One region of the Pantoea sp. sgz302252 genome, then DNA from elsewhere that is predicted to be linked to it. Evidence: predicted binding sites of a transcription regulator. Region 1 holds the regulator's gene; the other holds the start of a gene.
The links. Region 1 encodes CRP, which controls carbon source genes, mostly activating them, when cyclic AMP is high. Its sites were predicted from a motif close to ATGTGANNNNNNTCACAT; they were not measured.
Positions count from the first base shown of each region.

Region 2: a site for CRP is predicted at 2,020-2,037, ahead of ACLW56_RS16330 (PTS mannitol transporter subunit IICBA). Genes of this name have one in related genera too.

Region 1 is NZ_JBLFJW010000024.1:73,337-78,420, reverse strand. It holds gene ACLW56_RS17570 (YheU family protein) at 1-205, shown strand, start outside; gene ACLW56_RS17565 (phosphoribulokinase) at 242-1,105, shown strand; gene ACLW56_RS17560 (OsmC family protein) at 1,198-1,602, opposite strand; gene crp (cAMP-activated global transcriptional regulator CRP) at 1,909-2,541, shown strand; gene ACLW56_RS17550 (YccS/YhfK family putative transporter) at 2,595-4,667, shown strand; gene argD (bifunctional acetylornithine/succinyldiaminopimelate transaminase) at 4,757-5,084, opposite strand, start outside.
Region 2 is NZ_JBLFJW010000021.1:77,801-82,884, forward strand. It holds gene ACLW56_RS16315 (glutathione S-transferase) at 1-236, opposite strand, end outside; gene ACLW56_RS16320 (HlyD family secretion protein) at 298-1,434, opposite strand; gene ACLW56_RS16325 (DUF3302 domain-containing protein) at 1,456-1,761, opposite strand; gene ACLW56_RS16330 (PTS mannitol transporter subunit IICBA) at 2,295-4,214, shown strand; gene mtlD (mannitol-1-phosphate 5-dehydrogenase) at 4,430-5,084, shown strand, end outside.

The sequences.
Region 1 (5,084 bases):
GCAGGATCTGGCTCCCGAAACGCTGGAAAACCTGATAGAAAGCTTTGTGTTGCGCGAAGGCACCGATTATGGTGAACATGAACGTTCGCTCGAAGATAAAGTCGCCGACGTCAAACAGCAATTGCAAAGCGGGGAAGTCGTTTTGGTGTGGTCCGAACTGCACGAGACCGTCAACCTGATGACCCGCACTCAATTTCGCGGCTGACTCTACTCATTACCACTGCTTACCCAGGGAGTCGTTATGTCTGCCAAATACCCGGTGATTGCCGTGACCGGCTCCAGCGGCGCGGGGACCACCACCACCAGCCTCGCCTTTCGTAAGATCTTTGCTCAGCTCAATTTAAACGCCGCCGAAGTCGAAGGGGACAGCTTTCATCGCTACACCCGCCCTGAAATGGACATGGCAATCCGTAAAGCACGCGACATGGGCCGCCATATCAGTTATTTCGGCCCGGATGCCAACGACTTCGGTTTGCTTGAACAGACGTTTATCACCTATGGCCAAAGTGGCAGCGGGCAGTCGCGCAAATATCTGCATACCTATGATGAAGCCGTGCCGTGGAATCAGGTGCCAGGCACTTTCACGCCCTGGCAACCGCTGCCGGAACCCACCGACGTGCTGTTCTACGAAGGGTTACACGGGGGCGTAGTGACGCCTCAGCATGATGTGGCAAAGCATGTTGATTTGCTGGTTGGCGTAGTCCCGATTGTGAACCTGGAATGGATTCAGAAGCTTACGCGTGACACCAGTGAGCGTGGGCATTCTCGTGAAGCGGTGATGGATTCCGTGGTTCGTTCCATGGAGGATTACATCAACTTCATCACGCCGCAGTTCTCACGCACGCATATCAACTTCCAGCGCGTGCCCACGGTAGACACCTCTAACCCGTTTGCCGCTAAAGGCATTCCGTCGCTGGATGAAAGCTTTGTGGTTATCCATTTCCAGAATCTGGGCGACATCGATTTCCCCTGGCTGCTGGCGATGCTGCAAGGTTCGTTCATTTCACACATGAACACGCTGGTTGTGCCGGGAGGGAAAATGGGGCTGGCGATGGAGTTGATCATGACACCGCTGGTTGAGCGGTTAATGGATAGCAGAAGGTAAACTGCAAAACCTTCTCTTGCGAGAAGGTTTTTAGTGTTTGCTCCCTCGCCCCGTGGGAGAGGGTTGGGGAGAGGGCATCAGGCCGCACACATTTAAGCCTCAACCACCTCAAACGAATGGGTGATCTTCGCGGCTTTCTCAAGCATCAGCGCCACAGAGCAGTACTTTTCTGCTGACAAATCCACCGCGCGAGAGACCGCCGCTTCTTTCAGATCTTTGCCCGTCACGATGAAGTGCAGATTAATGTGCGTAAACATACGTGGCGCTTCTTCACGACGCTCGGAGGTGAGCTTCACTTCGCAGTCTTTCACGTCATGACGCCCTTTCTGCAAAATCGACACCACGTCGATAGCGCTGCAACCCCCAGCCGCCATCAGCACCATTTCCATCGGGCTCGGTGCTTTGTCTCCAGAGTTACCGTCCATCAAAATTTGGTGGCCAGAAGCAGACTCGCCCAGGAAGGTTAAACCCTCAACCCATTTCACACGTGCTTGCATAATTTTTAACTCCGAAGTTGCCATTTTCCTCTCAGATTACGCGCACATAACAAAACTCGCAACGGAAGGAGATGTGCGTCATGCTGAAGCGAGACACCAGGAGACACGCAGCAAAAGCTATGCTAAAACAGTCGGGATGCTACAGTCATGCAGTGAAGTGCTGTGTGCACGCAGAGGACACCACATTACAGGCTGCTGCATAATTCGACAGCCGACTTCCCAGGCACAGGGAAGGATACGATTGCAAAGCCAGCGGCAGTATCGTGTCTGCCACTGGAGACAGCTTATAACAGAGGATAACCGCGCATGGTGCTTGGCAAACCGCAAACAGACCCTACCCTTGAATGGTTCTTGTCTCATTGCCACATTCATAAGTACCCATCGAAGAGCACGCTGATTCACCAGGGTGAAAAAGCAGAAACGCTTTACTACATCGTGAAAGGCTCAGTTGCTGTACTGATCAAGGACGAAGAGGGGAAAGAGATGATCCTCTCTTACCTCAACCAGGGCGATTTCATTGGTGAGCTTGGTCTCTTCGAAGAAGGTCAGGAGCGTAGTGCCTGGGTTCGGGCAAAAACCGCTTGTGAAGTGGCCGAAATTTCCTACAAAAAATTCCGTCAGCTTATCCAGGTTAATCCAGATATTCTGATGCGCCTTTCCTCGCAGATGGCTCGTCGTCTGCAGGTCACTTCTGAGAAAGTGGGCAACCTTGCATTCCTCGACGTGACCGGCCGTATCGCGCAGACGCTGCTGAACCTGGCGAAACAACCTGACGCCATGACTCACCCGGACGGTATGCAAATTAAAATTACCCGTCAGGAAATCGGGCAGATCGTGGGTTGTTCCCGTGAAACCGTTGGCCGTATTCTGAAAATGCTGGAAGATCAGAACCTGATCTCCGCCCACGGTAAGACCATCGTCGTTTACGGCACCCGCTAAGCTCGTTAAATGGCGTATTGTTCGCGCAATACGCCATTTTTGTCTCTACCGCTATGTGGCGCAGGCTAATTTATCACCCGGAAATTAACTATGCACTGCGGCAAACCCTGGTGCTCTGTACCCCCGTGGCTATCGGTCTGGTGTTGGGGTATCTCAAATACGGATTGCTGTTTTCGTTAGTTCCCGCCTGCTGCAACATTGCCGGTCTCGATACGCCACACAAACGCTTTTTCAAACGCCTGATTATCGGCGGTTCGCTGTTTGCAGGCTGCAGCCTCGCGGTTCAGTTACTGCTGGAGCAGAGCCTCCCCTTACCGCTGATCCTGACCGTTCTCGCCATGACGCTTGGCGTGACGGCCGAGATAAGTTCTCTGCATGCGCGTTTGCTTCCCGCGTCTCTCATCGCCGCGATTTTTACCCTGAGCCTTGCGGGCAACATGCCAGTCTGGGAGCCGTTGCTGATTTATGCCCTCGGCACGCTTTGGTATGGCCTGTTTAACTGGTTCTGGTTCTGGATGTGGCGTGAACAGCCGCTGCGGGAGTCGCTGAGCCTGCTGTATCGCCAACTGGCGGATTACTGCGAAGCCAAGTACAGCCTGTTGACCCAGCACACCGATCCAGAAAAAGCTTTGCCACCCCTGCTGGCGCGTCAGCAAAAAGCCGTCGACCTGATAACCCAGTGCTACCAGCAGCTGCACATGCTGGCGGCCAATAAGAACCATGATTACAAACGCCTGCTGCGCTCCTTCCAGATGGGCCTTGATTTGCAGGAGCACATCTCCGTCAGCCTGCACCAGCCGGCAGAAGTCCAAAAGCTGGTCGAGCGCAGCCATGCGGAAGCGGTGATCCGCTGGAATGCTCAAACCATCGCCACGCGCCTGCGCGTGATGGCCGATGATATTCTTTACCACCGTTTTCCCCAGCGTTTCTCGATGGACAAGCAGATTGGCGCGCTGGAGAAAATCGCCCGTCAGCAGCCGGATAACCCGGTCGGCCAATTCTGCGTCTGGCATTTCAGCCGCATAGCACGCGTGCTGCGCCTGCAACGCCCGCTCTATCCGCGCGATTTAATGGCCGATAACGAACGCCGTTTGCCGGTATTCGCGGCGCTAAAAAGCTATCTTTCGCTGAAATCGCCCGCCCTGCGCAGTGCCGCGCGGATAAGCGTGATGCTCAGTATTGCCAGCCTGATGGGCACGGCGCTGCATCTGCCCAAACCTTACTGGATCCTGATGACCGTGCTGCTGGTCACCCAAAACGGCTATGGCGCAACGCGGGTGAGGATTTTTCACCGGGCGGCAGGCACGTTGGCTGGGTTGGTCATCGCAGGCATCACCCTGCACTTTCATGCCCCGGAGGGCTATGCGCTGGCGGCGATGCTGGTGATAACCCTCGTGAGCTACCTGATGATCCGCAAAAGCTACGGCTGGGCGACGGTGGGCTTTACGGTGACGGCGGTGTACACCATTCAGTTGCTAACGCTCAACGGCGATCAGTTTATCGTGGCACGCCTCGCCGATACCCTGATTGGCTGTCTGATTGCCTTCGGCGGCATGGTCTGGCTGTGGCCGCAGTGGCAAAGCGGCCTGCTGCGCAAAAATGCCCAGCAAGCGCTGGAGGCCGATCAGGATGCCTTACGTCTTATTCTGAGTAATGACCCGCAAGCGCCAACCCTCGCCTATCAGCGCATGCGTGTGAATCAGGCTCATAACGCACTGTTCAACTCGCTTAATCAGGCGATGCAGGAACCCGGCTTCAACTCGCGCTATCTTGCCGACATGAAACTGTGGGTGACTCACAGCCAGTTTATTGTCGAGCATATTAACGCCATGACCACGCTTGCCCGCGAGCACAACATGCTGACGGAGTCGCTGGCCCAACGGTATCTGGAATCTTGTGAGATTGCGCTGCAACGGTGTCAGCAGCGTCTGGAGTATGACGAAGCAGGTGGAAGTGGAGACGCCAATATTATGGAGTCACTGGATACGCTGTCCCACGGCCCGTTAAGCACCATGGAACAGCATTTACAGCGGATACTTGGCCATTTGAATACCATGCACACCATTTCTTCGGTGGCCTGGCGTCAACGTCCACATCACGGGATTTGGTTGAAACGGCGGACGTAGAAACTCTGCCTGGCGGCGCTTCGCTTGCACAGGCCTACAGACGGGCACATCTCGTAGGCCCGGCAAACGCAGTGCCGCCGGGCGAAACGTCAGCCAACAATCTTTCTGACCGCTGCAGCAAAACGCTTCATCCCTTCATCGATATCAGCGCTCTCAACCACCAGCGACGGCGCGAAACGCATCACATCAGTCCCGGCATTCAGCACCATGACACCTTCATGGGCTGCTGCATGCAGGAAATCACGCGCACGCCCTTTGAACTGAGGCTTAAGCTCGGCACCAATCAGCAAGCCCATACCGCGAATATCGCTGAATACATCCAGTTCAGCGTCAATCTTCTGCAAGTGCTTCACGAACTGCTCACGCTTCGCCTTCACCCCTTCCAGCACTTCCGGGGTGTTGATAATGTCGAAAGCT
Region 2 (5,084 bases), on a different contig from region 1:
AGTGCCGGAGCAATATTCAGTTGCTCAATATACTGGGCGATAATCGGCGAATCGTACCAGCACTCACCGTCATCGGTGACCAGCGCGGGCACTTTACCAAGCGGATTGTACTGCGCCACGCCGTTGACGGCGTGATAAGGCATCTCGTTGATAAACTCGAAGGTGATCCCCTTTTCCAGCAGGATCACCGAAATTTTACGCACAAACGGGCTGGTGTAACTCCCAATCAGTTTCATCGCCTGCTCCCTGATATTCAGCAAAAATATCAGTATGGCGCAGGCGACGTAAAAATTCAGGTTAATGATCGAGATACAGATAGTGCATCCAGCTGGTCATACGCAGCAGCACTTTTCGCATGATGGAGAGATGATGGAAATGGTCGGAGTAGACCGCCACCTGGGCATAGATCCCGTCTGGTAACGCATCCACTTCCTCATTCGGCTGTAGCTCAATCACCGCCAATACGCCGTCAGTGCCCGGGGCGATGGTCAGCGACTGCAACTGACCCTGCGCCTGATAAGAGCCGCCGGGCACCACAGGCAAAATACTGGTCAGCTTGCCGGGAAACACTTCGCCGGGCAGGGCGCTAAACACTACTTCGGCTTCATCACCGGGTTTCAAGCGCAGCAAAGAGTTCTGCCGGAACTGGGCAATAATCTGTCGTTTCTGTTCAGGAATGAACACCATGACCGGGCGCAAAGGCAGCGCTGCGGCGTACGTGCCGGGGCGAATCAAAACCTGCGTGACATAGCCATCGCTGGGCGCGCGGATAGTGGTTTGATCGAGATTGTAAGTGGCTTCCGCCAGCTGAGCTCGCAGGCTGGCAATCTGCGATTGCTCACCGTTTTGCATGCTTTCAAGCTGGCTTTTTATCTGCGCCTGATCGGCCACGGAAGCTTTCACCTGCGCATCCTGCGCGAGGTAATTCTGCCGGGCATTATCGATATCGCTTTCAGAGAAAGGATTCACCCGAGCGCGGCTGCCTTGCAGATAACGCTGATAGTCTTTGTACAACCGGTCGCGCTCTGCTGACACTCTGGTGGTGTTGGCGATGGCTTCTTCCAACTGCCCTTTCATCGCATCAACGTTATGTGTGGCGGTCGTCAAATCGGCTTTCAGGCGATCGACCCGAGCCTGGTAGCGAGTCGGATCGATTTTAAACAGCACCTCGCCTTTACGAATTAAGGTGTTTTGTTTATCCGTCACTTCGCTGACAACGCCCGTCACCTGCGGGGTGAGCGGAATGGAGATCACCGCCTTTTGCGCCGTAAAGGTGTAAGGGTGGTTGTAGTTCATGCCCAGAATTAACGCGCCGACCAGAAACACACCGCCCAGCGCCGCCGTTGGCACACTCCATTTATTCACCGGAATGCGGAAGATCTTAAATACCGCCCACGCCAGTGCGACGTAGGTCAAAATGATGAGCAAGTCCATAACCAGTCTCCGCGACGCGTGCTACTGCTTGTTCTCTTGCTCCAGGGCCGCCACTCGCCGCTTCAAATCCGCCAGCGTGTCGTTTTGTGCCTGTTGCATCCCCCAGCCGCGCTCTGGCTGGTACAAGGTGGCCCAGATCCACAAAAACGGCCAGATGACGTGCAGCGTGAACAGGCTGACCCAGCCTGCGACGTGAATGGCATCGGCATGCGGATGATTACGGGATTTCGCGATCAAATAGGGAATGTCATGAAGAATGATTATCCCGTAAAAGATAATCAGGAAGACGACAACTAAAACGCCCAGCGCAAAATAGTTAAGAAACATAGCTGCCTCTTATTACGCTCAGAAGGAAAGGAAATGTGCCCTGGTGGGAACCGCCTCTCCCACTGTCACTCAAGCATAATAAGGCTTTGCTATTCTCGCTATGCCCACAGCGGGTTATTTCTTGTGCCGTTTGTCATTCAGTTACAGCGGTGGCAACGGGTTAGGGCAAATTTAGGCCTGGATCACATCAGGCTTTGTCTGAAGGAAAAATATTTTGTGACCAGAATCACACATTAACAACAAACCCATCACCAAAAAATGCGAGACAAATCACATTAATAGACTTGTTGGGACTGTTTTTTGCGCTTAGTCCTTTTTTTACACAGTCATTTTGTGATTGAGATCACCTCATTTAACGCTTACCACCCTATATTAGCGTGACAAAGATCACAGCAAAGGATGCTAACTGGACAGTTGAACGATTCAGTGCCAGATTTCGCATCATCAACAGGGTCCGGCTACCTCTGCCGCCAATTAACAACAAACCTCGGGCTTTGGCCTGCGCGACAGTAAACATAAGAAGGGGTGTTTTTATGTCATCCGATATCAAGATCAAAGTGCAAAGCTTTGGTCGCTTCCTCAGCAACATGGTGATGCCAAACATCGGCGCGTTTATCGCGTGGGGGATTATCACCGCATTATTTATTCCAACAGGGTGGTTGCCGAACGAAACGCTGGCGAAGCTGGTCGGGCCGATGATCACTTATCTGCTGCCACTGCTCATCGGTTATACCGGGGGTCGTCTGGTTGGCGGTGACCGCGGTGGCGTGGTGGGTGCTATCACCACCATGGGCGTTATCGTCGGTGCAGACATGCCGATGTTCCTCGGCGCGATGATTGCCGGTCCTCTGGGCGGCTGGGCGATTAAACGCTTTGACGTTTGGGTAGACGGTAAGATCAAGTCCGGTTTCGAAATGCTGGTGAACAACTTCTCCGCTGGCATCATCGGGATGATCCTCGCCATTCTGGCGTTCCTCGGCATTGGCCCTGCGGTTGAAGTGCTGTCCAAAGTGCTGGCGGCTGGCGTTAACTTCATGGTTGTCCATGACATGCTGCCGCTGGCGTCTATCTTTGTTGAACCGGCGAAAATCCTGTTCCTCAACAACGCCATCAACCACGGCATCTTCTCGCCGCTGGGTATTCAGCAGTCCCATGAGCTCGGCAAATCTATCTTCTTCCTGATTGAAGCCAACCCAGGCCCTGGTATGGGTGTTCTGCTGGCGTACATGTTCTTCGGTCGCGGCAGTGCGAAACAGTCTGCGGGCGGCGCGGCTATCATCCACTTCCTGGGCGGTATCCACGAAATTTACTTCCCGTATGTGCTGATGAACCCACGTCTGATCCTGGCCGTTATCCTCGGCGGTATGACTGGCGTCTTCACCCTGACCATACTGAACGGCGGCCTGGTGTCTCCGGCTTCTCCGGGTTCCATCCTGGCGGTGCTGGCGATGACCCCGAAAGGCGCGTACTTCGCTAACATCGCGGCTATCTGTGCAGCAATGGCGGTCTCCTTCGCGGTATCGGCTGTCCTGCTGAAAACCAGCAAAGTCAAAGAAGAAGACGACATCGAAGCAGCGACCCGTCGTATGCAGGACATGAAAGCTGAGTCTAAAGGTGCAGCGACCCCGCTGACCGCAGGCGATGTGACTAACGACCTGAGCCACGTGCGTAAAATCATCGTTGCCTGTGATGCCGGTATGGGTTCCAGCGCGATGGGTGCAGGCGTGCTGCGTAAGAAAGTCGCCGATGCGGGCCTGACCCACATCTCTGTGACCAACAGCGCCATCAACAACCTGCCGCCAGACGTTGACCTGGTCATCACTCACCGCGATCTGACCGAACGTGCAATGCGCCAGGTGCCTCAGGCCCAGCACATTTCGCTGACCAACTTCCTCGACAGCGGTCTGTACACCAGCCTGACTGAGCGTCTGGTTGCGGCACAGCGTCACGAAGACAACGAAGTAAAAGTCCGTGAAACGCTGCAAGGCAGTTTCGAGCAGGACGACAGCCATCTGTTCAAACTCGGCGCGGAAAACATCTTCCTCGGCTGCAAAGCGTTCAGCAAAGAAGAAGCGATTCGTTTTGCCGGTGAGCAACTGGTGAAAGGCGGCTACGTTGAGCCGGAATACGTTGAAGCGATGCTGGAACGTGAAAAACTGACCCCAACTTATCTGGGTGAGTCTATTGCGGTACCGCACGGCACCATCGAAGCGAAAGACCGTGTGCTGAAAACCGGCGTGGTATTCTGTCAGTACCCGGACGGCGTGAAATTTGGTGATGAGCCAGACGACATTGCCCGCCTGGTGATTGGTATCGCGGCGCGTAATAACGAGCACATTCACGTTATCACCAGCCTGACCAACGCCCTGGATGACGAATCTGTTATCGAGCGCCTGGCGACGACCCACAGCGTGGCTGAAGTGCTGGCCCTGATTTCGGGTAACAAAGCGTAATGGACACTATCCCCTAAATAATTCGAGTTGCAGAAAGGCGGCTCCGCAGAGAATCCCCAGGAGCTTACTTTAGTAAGTGACTGGGGTGAGCGAGGACAGCCAACGCATCTGCGGCTTGAAGTATGACGGGGATACTCTCTCCCGAAAGGGAGAGGGTTCGGGTGAGGGGTAACAATTGCAGTCCCTCACCCGAGCCCTCTCGGGTAAAAACATTGATGAAGGTTAAGACTATGAAAGCATTACATTTTGGCGCAGGTAATATCGGACGTGGCTTTATCGGCAAACTGTTGGCCGATGCGGGTATCACCCTGACGTTCGCCGATGTGAATCAGGTGGTTCTGGATGCCCTGAATGCCCGTCATAGCTATCAGGTGCACGTGGTTGGCGAGAACGAGCAGGTTGAAACCGTGTCTGGCGTAAATGCCGTCAGCAGCATCGGCGATGACGTGGTGGAGCTGATTGCTCAGGTTGATCTGGTGACCACGGCCGTTGGCCCGGTTGTACTTGAACGCATTGCTCCGGCCATCGCTAAAGGCCTGGCGAAACGTAAAGCCGCTGGCAACAATACGCCGCTGAACATCATCGCTTGTGAAAACATGGTGCGTGGTACCACTCAGCTGAAAGGACACGTTGATGCAGCGCTGGCCGAAGAAGACAAAGCCTGGGTTGCTGAGCACGTGGGCTTTGTGGATTCCGCTGTTGACCGCATTGTTCCGCCTTCTGCCTCCGCCACTAACGATCCTCTGGAAGTGACGGTAGAAACCTTCAGTGAGTGGATTGTCGACAAGACCCAGTTTAAAGGCACCCTGCCAACCATTCCGGGAATGGAATTAACGGATAACCTGATGGCATTTGTGGAACGCAAGCTCT